Regions from separate parts of the Nonomuraea muscovyensis genome, predicted to be linked through region 2. Evidence: predicted binding sites of a transcription regulator. Region 2 holds the regulator's gene; each other region holds the start of a gene.
The links. The regulator HrcA, encoded in region 2, represses chaperone genes, less so after heat shock. The targets are predictions, from matches to a motif close to TTGGCACTCTCNNNNNGAGAGTGCCAA.
Positions count from the first base shown of each region.

Region 1 (5,928 bases), 910 kb from region 2:
CCTAGCCGGTCGCCGACCTCGTGCACCGGCCGGACGCGATCGTCCTCCTCGATCGAGGATGCCGGGCGCGGGCCCCTGGCCGCACGCGCGAGCCCACGGCGGGAACGTTGACCGTGAGCGTCGAGACCATCTCGCGGGCGCGGTCCCGCATCGCGCGCCGGTCCAGGAGGGCGACGGGGCCCGGCCTGCGGACGAGCTCGCGGTTGAGGAACAGGTTCTGCCACACGGTGAGGTCCTCGACGAGCGCGAGGTTCTGGTGGACGGTCTCGATGCCCGCCTCGCGGGCCTTCTCGGGCGAGTGGAACGCCCGCTCCTCGCCGTCGAAGAAGATCTGCCCGCGGTCCGGCCGGTGGATGCCGGAGACGCAGCGCACGAGGGTGGACCTGCCCGCCCCCGGCCCCGCCCCGGCACCCCCGTTCAGGGCACACCCGCTCCCGGCGCCCGCCCACAGCGGCCCCGCCCATGGCGCCCCCGCTGTCGGCGCCCCAGTTCTGGCGCGCCCGAATCTGGCTGCGCCCGTCCCGTCGTGGAGAACCGCCCGTACGGGGTCGGCGCTTCTAGGATGGCGGGAAAGACCACGCAAGGCCGCCAACGAAGGAGCAACGTCGTGCCCGCACCGCTGCCGCACGAACATCTGCCGTCGGTCCCCGCGCTCACCGTCGAGAGCGACGACATCATGGACGGGGAGAGGCTGGGAGACCTGCACGTCTTCAACGACTGGGGCATGACCGGCCAGAACCTCTCGCCCGCCCTGCGCTGGTCCGGCGCCCCGGAGGGCACCCGCGGCTACGCCGTCACCTGCTTCGACCCCGACGCGCCGACGGGCAGCGGATTCTGGCACTGGGTGCTGTTCGGCATCCCGGCCTCGGTCACCGAGCTGCCCACGGGCGCCGGCACCGCGCCGGAGTTCAAGGGGCTGCCGGAGGGCGCGGCCCACGCCCGCAACGACTACGGCGTCAAGGCCTACGGCGGCGCCGCTCCCCCGCCCGGCGACCCGCACCGCTACGTCTTCACGGTCCACGCCCTGGGCGTCGACGAGCTGGGCGTCGACACCGACGCCAGCCCGGCGGTGGTCGGCTTCAACATCACCGCCAACACCCTGGCCCGCGGCCACATCATCCCCCACTTCGGCGTCTGACCCCGCTCCACGGCCCGGCCCGCTCCCCGCCTCCCGGCGAGCGGGCCGCCCGCCGCGGCCCGCTTCCACCCGGCACCGCCAGGTGACCCGCCGCACGGTCCGCCTTCACGACCCAGTCCGCCTTCACGGCACAGCACCGCCGAACCCCACCCGCCGCACGGCCCAGTCCGCCTTCACGACCGCGAGCAGGCAGCCACACAACGAATCGGGCGACCCGGTGGTGCCGGGTCGCCCGATGGGTGCTGCAGGGTGCCTGGAAGGCGTCAGAAGTCCATGTCGCCGCCGCCGGGCATGGCGGGAGCGGCAGGGGTCTTCTCGGGCTTCTCGGCGATGACGGCCTCGGTGGTGAGGAAGAGCGCCGCGATGGAGGCGGCGTTCTGCAGCGCGGAGCGCGTCACCTTGGCCGGGTCGATGATGCCCGCCTCGAACATGTTGACGTAGTCGCCCGTGGCGGCGTTGAGGCCCTCGCCCGGAGTGAGGTTGCGGACCTTCTCCACCACGACGCCGCCCTCAAGGCCGGCGTTGACGGCGATCTGCTTCAGCGGCTCCTCCAGAGCCTTGCGCACGATCGCGGCACCGGTGGCCTCGTCGCCCGACAGCTCCAGCTTGTCGAACGCCTTGGCGCCGGCCTGCAGCAGCGCCACGCCACCGCCGGGGACGATGCCCTCCTCGACGGCCGCCTTGGCGTTGCGCACGGCGTCCTCGATGCGGTGCTTGCGCTCCTTGAGCTCGACCTCGGTCGCGGCGCCGGCCTTGATGACGGCGACACCACCGGCGAGCTTGGCCAGGCGCTCCTGGAGCTTCTCGCGGTCGTAGTCGGAGTCGGTGCGCTCGATCTCGGCGCGGATCTCGTTGACCCGGCCGGCGATGGCGTCGGGGTCGCCCGCGCCGTCGACGATCGTGGTCTCGTCCTTGGTGACGACGACCTTGCGGGCGCGGCCGAGCTGGTCGAGCGTGGTGCTCTCCAGCTTGAGGCCGAGCTCCTCGGCGATGACCTGGCCACCGGCGAGGATGGCGATGTCGCCGAGCATGGCCTTGCGACGGTCACCGAAGCCCGGGGCCTTGACGGCCACGGAGCGGAACAGGCCGCGGATCTTGTTGACGACCAGGGTCGCCAGGGCCTCGCCCTCGATGTCCTCGGCGATGATCAGGAGCGGCTTGCCGGACTGCACGACCTTGTCGAGCAGCGGCAGCAGGTCCTTGTTGGCCGAGATCTTGGAGTTGACGATCAGGATGTACGGGTCCTCGAGCACGGCCTCCATGCGGTCCGAGTCGGTGACGAAGTACATCGACGTCATGCCCTTGTCGAAGCGCATGCCCTCGGTGAGCTCGAGCTCCAGACCGAAGGTGTTGCTCTCCTCGACGGTGATGACGCCTTCCTTGCCGACCTTGTCCATCGCCTCGGCGATGAGCGAGCCGATCTCGGGGTCGGCGGCGGAGATGGAGGCGGTGGAGGCGATCTGCTCCTTGGTCTCCACGTCCTTGGCCAGCTTGGACAGCTCCTCGCTGACGCGCTCGACCGCGGCCTCGATGCCCTTCTTCAGGGCCATCGGGTTGGCGCCGGCGGCAACGTTGCGCAGCCCCTCGCGCACCAGCGCCTGGGCGAGCACGGTGGCGGTGGTGGTGCCGTCACCCGCGACGTCGTCCGTCTTCTTGGCGACTTCCTTGACCAGCTCGGCCCCGATCTTCTCCCACGGGTCCTCGAGCTCGATCTCCTTGGCGATGGACACACCGTCGTTGGTGATCGTGGGAGCGCCCCACTTCTTCTCCAGCACGACGTTGCGGCCCTTCGGCCCCAGGGTCACCTTGACGGCGTCGGCGAGCTGGTTCATACCGCGCTCGAGACCGCGCCGGGCGTCCTCGTCAAACGCAATCATCTTGGCTGCCATAAGGCTAGACCTCCCAGATACAGGGTGGCTTGGTAGTGGACCGAGCCGACGCCCGCGACGGCATGTGGGCCCGCGTCTCCGTTGGCGAACCCCATCGTCTCGATCCCCGTTGCTGGCACTCACGAACAGAGAGTGCCAACGAATTGTTTAGCACTCTACCCCGCCGAGTGCAAGCCAACTCCGCCCCTGCCCAGCTCAGACCAAGGGTTGTCCAGGACAGAACGGGACGATTACCCGAGAGGTCCCCGTGCGGCGGGCCTGCGAGAGGCCCGCCGCATCTCCGGTGGAGGGGGGAACGACAGGCCGCGCCGGACTGCGCTGCCGTACGGCCTGCCGATGCGCGCCAGTGAGGTGGATCAGACCGTGCGGACGGATTCCGCCTGCGGCCCCTTCTGGCCCTGTGTGATCTCGAACTCGACGCGCTGGCCCTGCTCCAGAGAGCGATAGCCGTCCATCATGATGGCCGAGTAATGAACGAATACATCCTTACCACCGTCTACCGCGATGAAGCCGTAGCCCTTGTCCGCGTTGAACCACTTGACGGTGCCCTGCGCCACTTCCGACTCCTCTTACTGGTCTCGCGGATCCCGCCCATTCCTCCGCGAGACCCGCAATCGTCACGACTTATGGTGAAATCAGGCGGACGATCGCCTCGACCATACCTGTGGCACGGCGTTTGGCAACAGTGTCAAAGAACGAACTGCGCAATTCATCCCAGTGGGCTCGTTCAAGTTTGAAATTCCCCAAAAAGCGGAAGGCGCCCACAAGGGGCGCCTTCTGGTGCTGCGTTGTGGCCGCGGCCTGCGATCCGGACGACCGCTTCAGCCGTCCGCGAACGGGATCGCGCCTCCCGCACCGGGATCGCGACCCGCACGCCGGCCGGGGCGCGAGTCCCGCATGCACGGGCCGGACGTCGGCCGGCCGGCTACGAACCGGCGAGCGGTCAGCCGCCCGCGACGGCCGGGATGATGGAGATCTGGACACCGTCGGGCGCCGGAGTGTCCAGCCCTTCGGCGAAACGGACGTCCTCTTCACCCACGTAAACGTTGACAAAACGGCGAATCTTGCCCGATTCATCCAAAATTCGCGCGCCGATCCCCGGGTAGTCGGAGTCGAGCTTCGCGAGAACGTCACGAAGAGTCGCGCCTTCGCCACTCACTTCCGCGTTTCCGCCGGTGTAGGTGCGCAGGATGGTCGGAATCCGTACCGAAACACTCATCTTTACCTCGCCTTTCCTGGTTGTCAGACAGCCGCGCGGAACGCGTCGAGAGAGGGCCGGATCACGGCCGTGGGCGCCGCGTCGCCGGACACCGCGTCGAGCGTCTTGAGCCCGTCGCCGGTGTTGAGCACCACGGTCTCCGCCTCGGGGTCGAGCCGCCCGCTCTCGACGAGCTTCTTCAGCACGCCGACGGTGACCCCGCCGGCCGTCTCGGCGAAGACACCCTCGGTCGAGGCGAGCAGCTTGATCGCGGCGACGATCTCGGCGTCGGTGACGTCCTCGACCGCCCCGCCGGTGCGGCGGGCGATGTCAAGCACGTACGGCCCGTCGGCGGGGTTGCCGATGGCCAGGGACTTGGCGATGGTGTCGGGCTTGACCGGCTGGACCACGTCGTGGCCCGCCTTGAAGGCGGCCGACACCGGCGAGCAGCCCTGCGCCTGCGCGCCGAAGACCTTGTACGGCCGGTCCTCGACCAGCCCCAGCGCGATCAGCTCCTTGAAGCCCTTGTCGATCTTCGTGAGCTGGGAACCGGAGGCGATCGGGATGACGATCTGCTCGGGCAGCCGCCAGCCGAGCTGCTCGGCGATCTCGTAGGCGAGCGTCTTGGAGCCCTCGGCGTAGTAGGGCCGCAGGTTGACGTTGACGAAGCCCCACTTGTCGCCCAGCGGGTCGCCGATCAGCTCCGAGCAGAACCGGTTGACCTCGTCGTAGGTGCCCTCGATGCCGATCAGCCTGCCGCCGAACACCCGCGCCATGGCGATCTTGGCCTGCTCCAGGTCGGCGGGGATGAACACGCACGCGTCCAGCCCCGCCCGCGCCGCGGCGGCCGTCACCGCACCGGCGAGGTTGCCCGTGGAGGAGCAGGACAGCGTGTGGAAGCCGAAGTTGCGGGCCGCCTCGACGGCGATGGCGACGACCCGGTCCTTGAAGGAGTGGGTCGGGTTGCCCGAGTCGTCCTTGACGTACAGGGACCTGATGCCCAGCGCCTTGCCGAGGTTGCCCGCCTTGACCAGCTTGGTCCAGCCCGGGTTCATGTTGGGCTTGGTGGCGACGTCGGCGGGGACGGGGAGCAGGGAGCGGTAGCGCCAGATGTTGGCCGGGCCCGACTCGATCTCCGCGCGGGTGACGTCGCCGAAGGAGTAGGCCGCCTCGAGCGGCCCGAAACACTCCAGACAGGCGAAGCTGGGGCCGAGGTCGTAGCGGGTGCCGCACTCGCGGCAGGACAGGGCGGTGGCAGGACCGAAGTCAAGCGACATGAAGCGAGGCCTTCCCTCATCTTCGCCCGCGGCCACCTTGACCGCAGACCGGAATTGGCACCTTGTCCCGGTCGGCCTCGCCAGGTCGCGAGTCTCAAGCCGGGAGGGTTGCCGGGGCTTCGCAGGGCCGGTCCCTCCACCCCTCTGGATGAGCAATATTCAGTTGTCGGATCGAACTCTACCCGGCGATGCCGGCCGGCTGACCAATCGTCTCACCATTCGAGACAGACGGTCTCACCGATAGTCCTCGCCGAGCGCCGCCTGGACGTACTTGCGCGCCTGGTGGATGCGCGACTTGGCGGTGCCGAGCGGGATGCCGAGCTGCTCGGCCACCTCGCTGTAGTCGAGCTGGACGATGTCGCGCAGCACCAGCGCCTGGGCCAGGTCGGGCTTGTCGGCCTCCAGCGCCTCCATGGCGTCGAGCAG
Region 1 is NZ_JACHJB010000001.1:1,988,704-1,994,631, forward strand. It holds gene FHU36_RS09285 (TIM barrel protein) at 1-26, opposite strand, end outside; gene FHU36_RS44250 (ATP-binding cassette domain-containing protein) at 2-634, opposite strand; gene FHU36_RS09295 (YbhB/YbcL family Raf kinase inhibitor-like protein) at 563-1,138, shown strand; gene groL (chaperonin GroEL) at 1,402-3,027, opposite strand; gene FHU36_RS09305 (cold-shock protein) at 3,384-3,584, opposite strand; gene FHU36_RS09310 (MoaD/ThiS family protein) at 3,971-4,246, opposite strand; gene thrC (threonine synthase) at 4,270-5,502, opposite strand; SAM riboswitch class I at 5,516-5,657, opposite strand; gene FHU36_RS09320 (RNA polymerase sigma factor) at 5,737-5,928, opposite strand, start outside.
Region 1: the regulator HrcA is predicted to act here: its motif matches at 3,140-3,166, upstream of groL (chaperonin GroEL).

Region 2 (5,928 bases):
CGAGCGCCGAGAACGGCGCGATCGGGGAGCTGGAACGCTCCGCCGTGATCGAGGCGTTGCGGGCCCTGCCGACGCGTCAGAGAGAGGCACTCGTCCTTCGTTACTACGGTGATCTGTCCGAGGCTGAGATCGCCCACGCCATGGGCATCAGCAAGGGAGCGGTCAAGAGCCACACCGCACGTGGCATGGCCGCCTTGCGATCCGTCCTGGAGAAAATGTCATGACCCAGCCCCCCGACGAGTACGGCGACGTACTACGCGGTGTGCTGCGTGCGGAGGCGGACACGGTCGTGCCCTCGCCGGAAGGACTGGAGATCATCCGCGCCCGCATCGAGCGGCGCGGCATGCGCAACCTGTTCTGGTGGCGGGCCGGCGCCGCCGCCGCCAGCGCCGTCCTGGTCGCCGGCACGATCGTGATGGTCGTCCCCGAGCTGCGCCACCAGGTCCTGCGGGACACCGTGCAGGACATCAAGAGCACCTCCACTCCCCCCGCGGCCGACTCGACCAACCGGGCCGTCTCGCCGGATCCGCCCATCCGCAGCCAGCCGACCGAGGTGGTGGTCGTCCCCGACCCGTCGACCCGGCCGCCGAGGCAGCAGCCGTCGGAGACGGCGAAGTCCACCAGCAAGCCGACGCCGAGCTCCACCCCGTGCCCGACGGCCGCCAAGCAGCAGGACGCGCAGCGCGACGACTGCCCCACGGGCACGCCGACCCCCACGCCGACTCCGACGCCGACCGTGACCCCGACGCCCACCCAGCCGGACCCGGTGCCGACGTGCCCGGCCGACGAGTGCCCACCGCCCGATCCCGAGCCCATCCCGACCGCGGTGCCCAGCCCGCTGCTCAACGGCACCCCGTACTCGATCCCGTGAGCCCGCACCGCCCGTAGCGGGAGCGCTTGCCTGTTCGAGCGGCCCTACCAGCGGCCGGTGCGCGCCAGCAGGACGGCCGCAGCCGCCACCCCGGCCGTGGACGTCCGCAGCACCGTGGGCCCGAGCAGCACCGGCACCGCCTTCACCGCCCTGAACCGGCCCAGCTCCTCATCGCCGACCCCGCCCTCGGGTCCCACCACGACGACGATGTCGCCGCCCGCCGGCAGCTCCACGCCGGACAGCGGCTCAGCCGCCTCCTCGTGCAGCACCAGCCCCAGCGCCGCACCTGCGAGCAGTTGCTCGACCCGCGCCGTGGACGCGGGCTCGGTCACTTCCGGCAGATGGAACCTGCGGGCCTGCTTGCCGGCCTCGCGCGCCGTGGAACGCCACCGGCCGAGCGCCTTGGCGGCCCGCTCGCCCTTCCACTGGGTGATGCTGCGCGAGGCGGCCCAGGGCACGATGACGTCGACGCCGGCCTCGGTCATCATCTCGACGGCCAGCTCGCCCCGGTCGCCCTTCGGCAGCCCCTGGACGACCACGAGCCGCGGCTGCGGCGCCGCCATCTCGTAGCGGCTCGTCACGTCGAGCCGGAGCGCGTCTTTGAGCACCTCGCGCACGACGCACTCGGCGACCGCGCCGGCCCCGTCGGTCAGGTCCACCCGCTCGCCGGCGCGCAACCGGCGCACGGCGGCCGCGTGCCGCCCCTCCGCGCCGCCGAGCACCAGCTCGGGCCCGTCGAGCACGTCGGACAGGAAGACGGGGACGGTCACGGCCGGCGGCTCATCGGCCGTTGAACGCGTCGCGCAGCCGCGAGAAGAATCCCTGCTGCCCCGGCGCGAACTTGCCCGGCGGCCGCTCCTCGCCCCGCTGCCTGGCCAGCTCGCGCAGCAGCTCCTCCTGCGCCGGGTCGAGGCGCATCGGGGTCTCCACGTTGACGTGGATGAGCAGGTCGCCGCGGCCGGTCTCGTTGAGCCGCTGCACGCCCCTGCCGTACATCGTGATGACCTGCCCCGCCTGGGTGCCCGGCCGGACGTCGATCTCCTCCGCCCCGTCGAGGGTCTCCACGGTCAGCACCGTGCCGAGGGCCGCGGCCGTCATCGGGATCTGCACCGTGCAGTGCAGGTCGTCGCCGCGCCGCTCGAAGATCTCGTGAGGGCGTTCGACGATCTCGAGGAACAGGTCTCCGGGCGGGCCGCCGCCGGGGCCGACCTCGCCCTCGCCGGCGAGCTGGATGTGGGTGCCGTCCTCGACGCCCGCCGGGATGCGGACCTTGATCGTACGGCGGGTGCGCACGCGGCCGTCACCCGAGCACTCCTGGCACGGGTGGCGGATGATCGAGCCGAAGCCACCGCACTGGGGGCACGGCCGCGAGGTCATCACCTGGCCCAGGAACGACCGCGTCACCTGGGAGATCTCGCCACGCCCGCTGCACATGTCGCAGGTGTCGGGGTGGGTGCCCGGCGCGGCCCCGGCGCCCTGACACACCTCGCACAGCACGGCCGTGTCGACGACCAGCTCACGGGTGGTGCCGAACGCGGTCTCGCGCAGGTCGAGCTCGACGCGGATCGTGGCGTTGCGCCCCCGGCGCGCCCGCGAGCGCGGCCCGCGCGCGCCGCCCGCCGAGCCGAAGAAGGCGTCCATGATGTCGCTGAACGGGAACCCGGCGCCGAAGCCGCCCGCCCCGGCACCGGCGCCCGCACCGCCGAACGGGTCGGCGCCCAGGTCGTACATCTGGCGCTTGTTGGGATCGGACAGGACCTCGTAGGCCTGCGTGATCTCCTTGAACCGTTCCTGGGTCTCAGGATCCGGGTTCACGTCGGGGTGCAGCTCCCGGGCCAGTCTCCGGTACGCCTTCTTGATCTCGTCCTGACTGGCGTCACGGCGCACCCCGAGGGTGGCGTAGTAGTCGCTGTTTGCCACTTATCGACCTCTTATGATGCAGCCAGGATCTGGCTGACGTAGCGTGCCACCGCGCGCACGGCGCCCATCGTCACGGGGTAGTCCATCCTCGTGGGACCCAGCACGCCGAGCCGGGCCAGTTGGTTGTCGCCAGAACCGTATCCGGTGGCGACGACGGATGTGCCGCGAAGGTAGGGGTTTTCGGAGCCGATGCGCACGGTGAGCGCGGACGGGGTGTCTGTGGAAGTCTCGCCGAGCAGCCGCATGAGCACGACCTGCTCCTCCAGCGCCTCGAGCACGTCACGCAGGCCCGTGGCGAAGTCGGCGCCCGCGAGGTTGGCGGCCCCGGCGAAGACGAGCTTCTCGTCGTGCCGTTCGACGAGCGTCTCGAGCAGCACCGACAGGATCGTCGCCACCGCGGGACGGTCCTCGACCGGCAGCCGCTCGGGCAGGTCGGCGACCCGGTCGGGCACGGTGCTGAGACCGCAGCCGTCGAGACACGCGTTGAGCACGGCGCGCAGGTGGGCGATGCGCTGGTCCTCCACGACCTCGGGCAGCTCGATCACCCGCTGCTCGACGCGGCCGGTGTTGGTGATCAGCACGAGCATGACGCGCCGCTCGCTGAGCGGCACCAGCTCGACGTGCCGGACCGTCGAACGGGTCAACGTCGGGTACTGCACGACGGCGACCTGCCTGGTGAGCTGCGCGAGCAGGCGTACGGTGCGCATGACCACGTCGTCGAGGTCGACCGCGCCCGCGAGGAACGTCTCGATCGCCCGCCGTTCCGCCGAGGAGAGCGGCTTGACCTGCGACAACCTGTCGACGAACAGGCGGTAGCCCTTGTCCGTCGGCACGCGGCCGGCGCTGGTGTGCGGCTGGGTGATGTAGCCCTCCTCCTCCAGCGCGGCCATGTCGTTGCGCACGGTGGCCGGGGAGACCTTCAGGTTGTGGCGCTCGGCCAGCGCCTTGGAGCCCACCGGTTCGTTGGTGGACACGTAGTCTTCGACAATGGCGCGGAGCACCGCCAGTTTACGATCGTCGAGCACGTGCACACCTCCTGCCTCTGCTGGGAACCGCCTAGCACTCGGTGTTCCCGAGTGCCAAGTGTACGGCCGTTGCCTGGAAGGTGCGATAACGACCGGCCACCGGGGTGCCTGGCGTGCCCGAACCCGCAGGCATCAGACTGATCGGCATGACCGACGATTCCCCGTCCCAGCCGAACGGCCCGCAGCCCGGGTCCGGTCCGCGGCCCGGTCAGGCCTCCTCACCCTCCGGTGCCCCGTCCTCCGATCCGCAACCTCCGGCCGCCTCCTCACCTGCGCCGGCGCCCGCGGCGGAGCCGTCCGACGCCTCCGCCGACGCCCCGCCGGACCCGCCTCAGGGCGGCCCCTCCGACGCGCCCGCCGAAGCCGCTTCGGACCCGCGGGCGAGCACCCCTTCCGACGCCTCCTCCGACGCCCCTCCCGACACCCCGTCCGGGCCGCCCTCTGGCGCGCAGCCCAGCGCGCCGTCCGGGTCGACCTCCGGGCCGCAGCCGGGTGCGCCGTCCGGACCGCCCTCCGGGCCGCAGCCGGGTGCGCCGTCCGGACCGCCCTCCGGGCCGCAGCCGGGTACGCCGTCCGGACCGTCATTCGCGTCGCCGTCCGGGCCGCCGCCGCCCGCTGCCGGGTACAGTCGCGCCCCGGGTTACGGGCCGCAGCCTCCGAGCGGGCCGCCGTCGCACGACTATCCGCCGCCCGGCGGCCCGTCCCACGGCCAGGCGGCGCCTCCCGGCGGTCACCCGTACGGACCCCAGCCGTCCAGCACCCCGGGCTACGGGCCACCCGGCGCCTTCGGCGGCTACGGCCAGCAGCCCCCCGGCACCCCCAGCTACGACCGGCAATCACCGAGCGCGCCCGGCTATGGACAACAACCGCCCAGCGCGCCCGGATACGGCTACCAGGCTCCCGGCGGCCCGCCCTACGGTCAGGCGCCGCCTCCCGGCGGGCCCGCGTACGGACAGGCGCCCGCATTCGGCGACCCCTCCTACGGGCAGGGGCAGACGCCCGGCGGGCCCGGCTTCGGCCAGGCTCCCCCGCCGGGCGAGTCCGCGTACGGGCAGGCACCCCCCTCGGGCGGCCCGGCGTTCGGGCAGGCCGCGCCTCCGGGCGGTCAGCCCTACGGACAGCCCGGCGCGTACGGCCCTGGACAGCCGGGCGCGTACGGCCCCGGACAGCCCGGACCGTACGGCCCCGACCAACCCGGACCGTACGGCCCTGGACAGCCGGGCGTGTACGGCCCCGACCAACCCGGCGTGTACGGCGGCGGGGGCCGGTTCGGCGCGCGGCCGGATTCCCGGCCGGTCAAGCCGTCGCTGTGGTGGATCGCGGGTGGCTGGGCGGTCGCCGTGGTGTGCGCGGTGGCGGGCGTCGCCCTGTTCACGGGGGGCGTGTTCAGCACGGCGAGCGACATGGCGCCGTCGAAGACGTTCGCGGCGGGCGAGAGCGTCACCGTCGCCCTCGACCCGGACGACCGGCCCGCCCTCTACATCGCCAGCTCCACCCGGGTGCACTACACGTGCATGATCTCCGGCGGCCCCGGGCAGGCCAGGCTCGTCAACACGACCACGAACCAGACCGTCAACCAGGGCTCCATCCGCTGGCAGCTCATCCTGCTGGTCAACGCCCCCTCGGCCGGCGACTACCGGCTCACCTGCGCGACCCAGGAGCCGGGCGACGCGCGCTTCGGGGTTGGTCGTGACCTCGCCTCCTCGGCGGGCGGCCTGGCCGGCGGGGTGGCGGCGCTGCTGCTCATCCCGGGTGCGGGCGTCCTGATCGGGATCGTCGTCACCGCCGTGGTCCTCGTCCGGCGCAGCCGCGGCCGCAAGCGCCTCGCGATGGGCGGGTGATTTGCTACGGTCCCCGTGTGTACGAGGGTGATGTTCTCGCGGGCAACTGGCGGCGGCCGGGCAAGGGCACGATCCCCAAGGTGCCCGCCGAACCGGACCTCGTCGTGGAGGACGCCGAGAGCGGCTTCTGCGGCGCGGTGGTGGCCTGCGACAAGGAGGCCGTCACGCTGGAGGACCGGTTCGGCAGGCGCAGGCTGTTCCCGCTGGCGCCGGCCGCGTTCCTGCTGGAGGGCAAGGTCGTGACGCTCGTACGGCCCGCGCCGGGCCCGCG
Region 2 is NZ_JACHJB010000001.1:1,076,100-1,082,027, forward strand. It holds gene FHU36_RS05125 (SigE family RNA polymerase sigma factor) at 1-224, shown strand, start outside; gene FHU36_RS05130 (hypothetical protein) at 221-871, shown strand; gene FHU36_RS05135 (16S rRNA (uracil(1498)-N(3))-methyltransferase) at 916-1,641, opposite strand; gene dnaJ (molecular chaperone DnaJ) at 1,652-2,791, opposite strand; gene hrcA (heat-inducible transcriptional repressor HrcA) at 2,803-3,816, opposite strand; gene FHU36_RS44125 (hypothetical protein) at 3,963-5,657, shown strand; gene FHU36_RS05155 (DUF3097 domain-containing protein) at 5,675-5,928, shown strand, end outside.

Region 3 (5,928 bases), on a different contig from region 2:
AGCCGAGGCGGCTCGCCCGCAGTCCGGTCCTTCCGAGCTCCGCGGTTGGCAGCGTCACGCCGGCGTCCTCGCTTCGGTCTCGGCCCTCCTGGCGCGTCCGTATGCGGCCAGGGCGTGGAAGGCGGCCTTGGGTTCCCACGGCAGCCCCGGATAGGCAGTGCCCGTGCGGCCGTGCTCCAGGATCTTGACGATGCCGAAGCTTGCGGTGTCGAAGTCCCGTTCGGGCTCCGAGGACGTCGGCAGATCCCGGCGGGCGAACGTGTTGACGAACGCCGTGTCCGTGCCCTCCTCGTCATAGATGTCGAGGAGCTCGCGCACGTATTGGGCTTGTTCCGCTTCGTCCCGCGTGACGGCCGTGGTCAGGCGGACGGCGCGGGCGCGATCGTCCCACTCGACGATGGAGTCGCCGCGTCCGCCCAGCTCGGCGGCGCCGCGGTGGGTGGTGCAGCCGAACTCGGTGACGGCGAACGGCTTGCCCTGCGAGGTCTGCGCGCGCAGACCCGCACGGAAACCGGGCGCGGTGGTCGCGTCGCGGTAGCCGGCGTCGGTGGCGATCATGTCGAACGGGGTCCAGTCCACGCCTTCGAAGGGCAGGCAGGCGTAGCTGACCTGGCCGTCGAACCGTTCGCGCACCGCGGCGACGGCCCGGGTGAGGAAGGCGTTGACGCGGGCGCGCAGTTCGGGGAGCGCGGCGCGCACCCGTGCGGGCTCGGCTATCACGCCAAGCCGCTCCTCCAGGCTGTCACCGGGCAGAAAGCCGCTGGTGAACAAGCTGATCTCGGAGCCGGTGAGGAGGACGACGCGCGCCCCTTCCCGGCGCAGGTGTTCGGCACGTCCGGCGGCGTCGACGATGAACGCCATCAGCTCGTCCTGGGTGAGGCCGTTGGTGAACGGTGAGTACCAGACCTCCAGGCCCGCGCGCGCGGCGTGGCGTGCGGCGGATTCGAGGCGGTCGGGGTCTCCTCCGGTGATGCGGACCGCGTCGCAGGACAGCTCGTCGCGGATGATCTGCATCTCGCGGCGGACCGTGTCCGGGTTGTAGGGCTCGTGGGTGGTGGTTCCGGCAGACAGGAAGCCGGTGTCGTAGGTGACACCGTAGGCACGCATCAGGGATCTCCTCGTGTGGTCGTGCGGGTGGGACATGGGGGCGGGTTCTGTGACCGGGGTTGTCGATGCTGAGCGTTCATGGCACGTAGTCCCGATGCACATCGACGAGCGGGTCCCGAAGACCCACCCGATCGCCGGCCTTCGTCCGTGACGCACTGGTTGAAGATGGAGCTAGAAGTCCATGTCACCGCCGGGCATGGCGGGAGCGGCAGGGGTCTTCTCGGGCTTCTCGGCGATGACGGCCTCGGTGGTGAGGAAGAGCGCCGCGATGGAGGCGGCGTTCTGCAGCGCGGAGCGCGTCACCTTGGCCGGGTCGATGATGCCCGCCTCGAACATGTTGACGTAGTCGCCCGTGGCGGCGTTGAGGCCCTCGCCCGGAGTGAGGTTGCGGACCTTCTCCACCACGACGCCGCCCTCAAGGCCGGCGTTGACGGCGATCTGCTTCAGCGGCTCCTCCAGAGCCTTGCGCACGATCGCGGCACCGGTGGCCTCGTCGCCCGACAGCTCCAGCTTGTCGAACGCCTTGGCGCCGGCCTGCAGCAGCGCCACGCCACCGCCGGGGACGATGCCCTCCTCGACGGCCGCCTTGGCGTTGCGCACGGCGTCCTCGATGCGGTGCTTGCGCTCCTTGAGCTCGACCTCGGTCGCGGCGCCGGCCTTGATGACGGCGACACCACCGGCGAGCTTGGCCAGGCGCTCCTGGAGCTTCTCGCGGTCGTAGTCGGAGTCGGTGCGCTCGATCTCGGCGCGGATCTCGTTGACCCGGCCGGCGATGGCGTCGGGGTCGCCCGCGCCGTCGACGATCGTGGTCTCGTCCTTGGTGACGACGACCTTGCGGGCGCGGCCGAGCTGGTCGAGCGTGGTGCTCTCCAGCTTGAGGCCGAGCTCCTCGGCGATGACCTGGCCACCGGCGAGGATGGCGATGTCGCCGAGCATGGCCTTGCGACGGTCACCGAAGCCCGGGGCCTTGACCGCGACAGACCGGAAGACGCCCTTCATCTTGTTGACCACCAGGGTCGCCAGGGCCTCGCCCTCGACGTCCTCGGCGATGACCAGCAGCGGCCTGCCGGACTGCACGACCTTGTCGAGCAGCGGCAGCACGTCCCTGTTGGCGGAGACCTTGCCGCTCACGATGAGGACGTAGGGATCGTCGAGGTCCGCTTCGAGCCGGTCGGAGTCGGTGATGAAGAGCGGGGCGATGTAACCCTTGTCGAAGCGCATGCCCTCGGTGAGCTCGAGCTCCAGACCGAAGGTGTTGCTCTCCTCGACGGTGATGACGCCTTCCTTGCCGACCTTGTCCATCGCCTCGGCGATGAGCGAGCCGATCTCGGGGTCGGCGGCGGAGATGGAGGCGGTGGAGGCGATCTGCTCCTTGGTCTCCACGTCCTTGGCCAGCTTGGACAGCTCCTCGCTGACGCGCTCGACCGCGGCCTCGATGCCCTTCTTCAGGGCCATCGGGTTGGCGCCGGCGGCAACGTTGCGCAGCCCCTCGCGCACCAGCGCCTGGGCGAGCACGGTGGCGGTGGTGGTGCCGTCACCCGCGACGTCGTCCGTCTTCTTGGCGACTTCCTTGACCAGCTCGGCCCCGATCTTCTCCCACGGGTCCTCGAGCTCGATCTCCTTGGCGATGGACACACCGTCGTTGGTGATCGTGGGAGCGCCCCACTTCTTCTCCAGCACGACGTTGCGGCCCTTCGGCCCCAGGGTCACCTTGACGGCGTCGGCGAGCTGGTTCATACCGCGCTCGAGACCGCGCCGGGCGTCCTCGTCAAACGCAATCATCTTCGATGTCATTACTGCTCCTGCTCTTGATGGGGTGCTCCGGGACGGCGCCCGCGACGGACGTCCGCCGGCAGGTGGACGACCCGCAGGCGGACCTCGCCGTCCCGGCTCACCTTGTGGTCGGCGCGCTCCAGGCGGGAGTGCCGGGCGTCCGATGGCACTCTACCCACAACTTGCGTGTCACGCACATAGTGCGCGGCACGCAATGTCGGATATAGTTGAGCCATGAACGACGACGCCATGGATCTCCGGGCGCGCAACCGGCAGGGCACCCGGGAGGCGATCAGCCACGCCGCACTGCGCCTGGCCATCGAGCAGGGCCCCAACGGGCTGGCCCTGGTCCGCGTCCACGACATCGCCGCGGCCGCGGGAGTCTCCCCCCGCACCTACAACAACTACTTCTCCAGCAGGGCGGAGGCGATCTGCGCCTTCCAGGCCGACCAGGCCGGGCGCGCGGGGCAGACACTGCGCTCCCGGCCCGCCGACGAGCCGCTCGGCGAGGCCGTCATCGCGGCCATGATCGACCTCTACACCGACCCCGAGCCCGACCGGGCCGGCCTGCGCATGATCACGTCGACGCCCGAGTTGGAGGGCGAGGCGCTCAAGGCGTTCACCATGGCGGAGGGCCCGCTCGCCGAGGCGATCGCGGCACGCACCGGCACCGACCCGACACGCGACCTGTTCCCCACGGTCACGGCCGCTGCGGTCGCCGGCGCCATCCGCGTCGCGGGGCGACACTGGCTCGCGCCCGGCAACACCGACTCCTTCGCCACCATCCTGCGCCGCGCCCTGTCCTACGTCGTTCCCGTCACACCGCCCGATGGCCCGCAGGATCAGTGACCCGCACGCGCGGCCGAGATGACCGGCGGGTCATCCGCCAGCCGTGCACCAGAGCCGCTCTCACATGGCCACGGACAACCCGCAGCCGGTGAGCTCTCGTAGCGGCCTTCGATCGGGAACGCGGTGGACCTGGAACGTGCTCGATCACGTTGCCGCGCCGGCGAGGTGCCGCGCGCGAACCCGGCCGGCGTGATCGCACCGGCCGGGTTCATCCTTTCGGATCAGGATCGCGGTGTCGGCTCGGGGGCCGGGTCATTGTCCTCGCTGAGCGAACTCAGCGGGGGTCGTGCCACTGGGGAAGCGGGTGACGAAGTCGAGGACGCCGACCCATGCCGGCCGGACGGCGATGCGGACCATCGTGGTGCCGGGCCGGTCGACCGCGGCGATGTTGGCCGCGCCCTGTTCCTCGCCGGCGTAGCGTCGCCGGGCGGCGGCGTATTCTTCGACGATGCCGTCGACGTCGGTGATCTCGGCCCTACCCCGGATGAGGAGTACGGCGGGCGGAGTGGTGGCGGCGTCGATCGTGATGGCGATGTCGGGACGGGCACGCAGGGCGTTGACCTTGAGGCCGCCGAATGTGGAGAGCACCACCTCGCTGCCGGTCCAGTGGAACAGCATGGGGAACACTCGTGGTGTGCCGTCCTGGGCGACGTAGGCGATGCGGGCGAGTTCGGTGGAGTGGAAGCAGCCGTTGGGCCACGTCGGTCTCCAGGAGGCGCGGGTCGCCCTGGGGCAAGGTCGTCGGGTTGTCGAGGCGCGTCATGGGGCGATGACCTGGTCGAGGTTGTCCAGGCACAGGCCCCAGCCCTCGCGGAGCTCGGCCGCCGCGTGCTGGTCGGGCAGGCCGCTGTGGTTGAGTATCACGCTGGTGACGCCGTCACGCTCGCTGATCTCCAGGTCGCAGCGTGACCCGGCGCCCGACTCGCCGTCCTCGCCGTGCCATGATCAGGCCGTCCCGCGCCGGAACCGCGGTCCAGGCGAGGTGCGCGGCGACGGCGTTGCCGACGACCTGTTGCCGCCCGCAGGCATCGACAGACGGCAGCGGAGCCGATGGTGCGCAGGCGCGTGTCAGCCCGTCGTCCAAGGCCGGAGCTTGTCGGGGTTGAGAATTGCCCAGATGTGCTTGATCCGACCTCCTGCGACGTCGAACGCCAGCACCGACACGGTGCCGCCGTCCACCTGGGCCACCAGGCCGGGCTGACCGTTGACCGTACACTCCAGGATCGTCACGTCGGGTGTCGTCCTGGCCCGGTCGGTGAAGAAGCGCGCGATCTGTTCGGCGCCTTCGACCGGGCGGAGCTCGGCTGTGACGAGTCCGCCGCCGTCGCCGATGGCCGTGGCGTCGGGGTCGAGGAGGCCGATGAGGGCGTCGATGTCCCTGGCTCCCCAGGCCTGTTTGAAGGCTCTGACAGTGTCGGCGCGCTGGGCTGCCGGGGTCGTGGGAGCCTGCGCGGCGCGGATGCGGCGGCGGGCCGAGGAGGCGAGCTGGCGGCAGGCCGCCGGCGTACGGCCGACGATCTCGGCCACTTCGGTGAAGGAGTAGCGGAAGACGTCGTGCAGGATGAACGCGACGCGCTCGGCCGGGGTCATCGATTCGAGTACGACGAGGAAGGCCATGTTGACCGACTCGTCCAGGGTGACCCGGTCGGCCGGGTCGGCCATGGCGTCGCCCGGCCGCCCGCTGATCCACTCGGTACGGTCGGGCAGCGGCTCGGGGATCCATTCGCCCACATAGCGCTCCCGCCGGGCGCGTGCCGAGCCGAGCAGGTCGAGGCAGATACGACTGGCGACGGTCGTCAGCCAGCCGCCGGGGGATGCGATGGCCTCCTGCTGCTGTCGGGACATGGCGTACCAGCGGGCGTAGGTCTCCTGTACGACGTCCTCGGCATCGGCCAGGGAGCCCAGCAGCCGGTACGCGAGATTGATCAGCTGACGCCGCTCGCTCATGATCGCGCTCAGGCTCGGATCGGGCCGGCTGTGTCCTGGCCCGGATGGGTTGTTCATGGTGTCGCCGACTCCCTTGGTCGCTCCGCCCTCACCCGGTTCGACGAGACATCACATCGAAGTGTGAGGTCAGCGCTTCGCCTCACGTTGCGTGGGGCTGTGTCGTCGTACCGGCAGAACTCGCGGGGGACGGAAGCCGATCACGGAACCCGTGAACGTCGCGATCGTTACCACAGTGCCACAGGCACCGTGCAC
Region 3 is NZ_JACHJB010000002.1:382,113-388,040, reverse strand. It holds gene FHU36_RS18315 (glycoside hydrolase family 113 protein) at 55-1,107, opposite strand; gene groL (chaperonin GroEL) at 1,279-2,901, opposite strand; gene FHU36_RS18305 (TetR/AcrR family transcriptional regulator) at 3,115-3,729, shown strand; gene FHU36_RS18300 (pyridoxamine 5'-phosphate oxidase family protein) at 3,982-4,347, opposite strand; partial or broken gene FHU36_RS18295 (SRPBCC domain-containing protein) at 4,489-4,659, opposite strand; gene sigJ (RNA polymerase sigma factor SigJ) at 4,798-5,733, opposite strand; gene FHU36_RS46385 (SDR family oxidoreductase) at 5,803-5,928, opposite strand, start outside.
Region 3: the regulator HrcA is predicted to act here: its motif matches at 3,010-3,036, upstream of groL (chaperonin GroEL).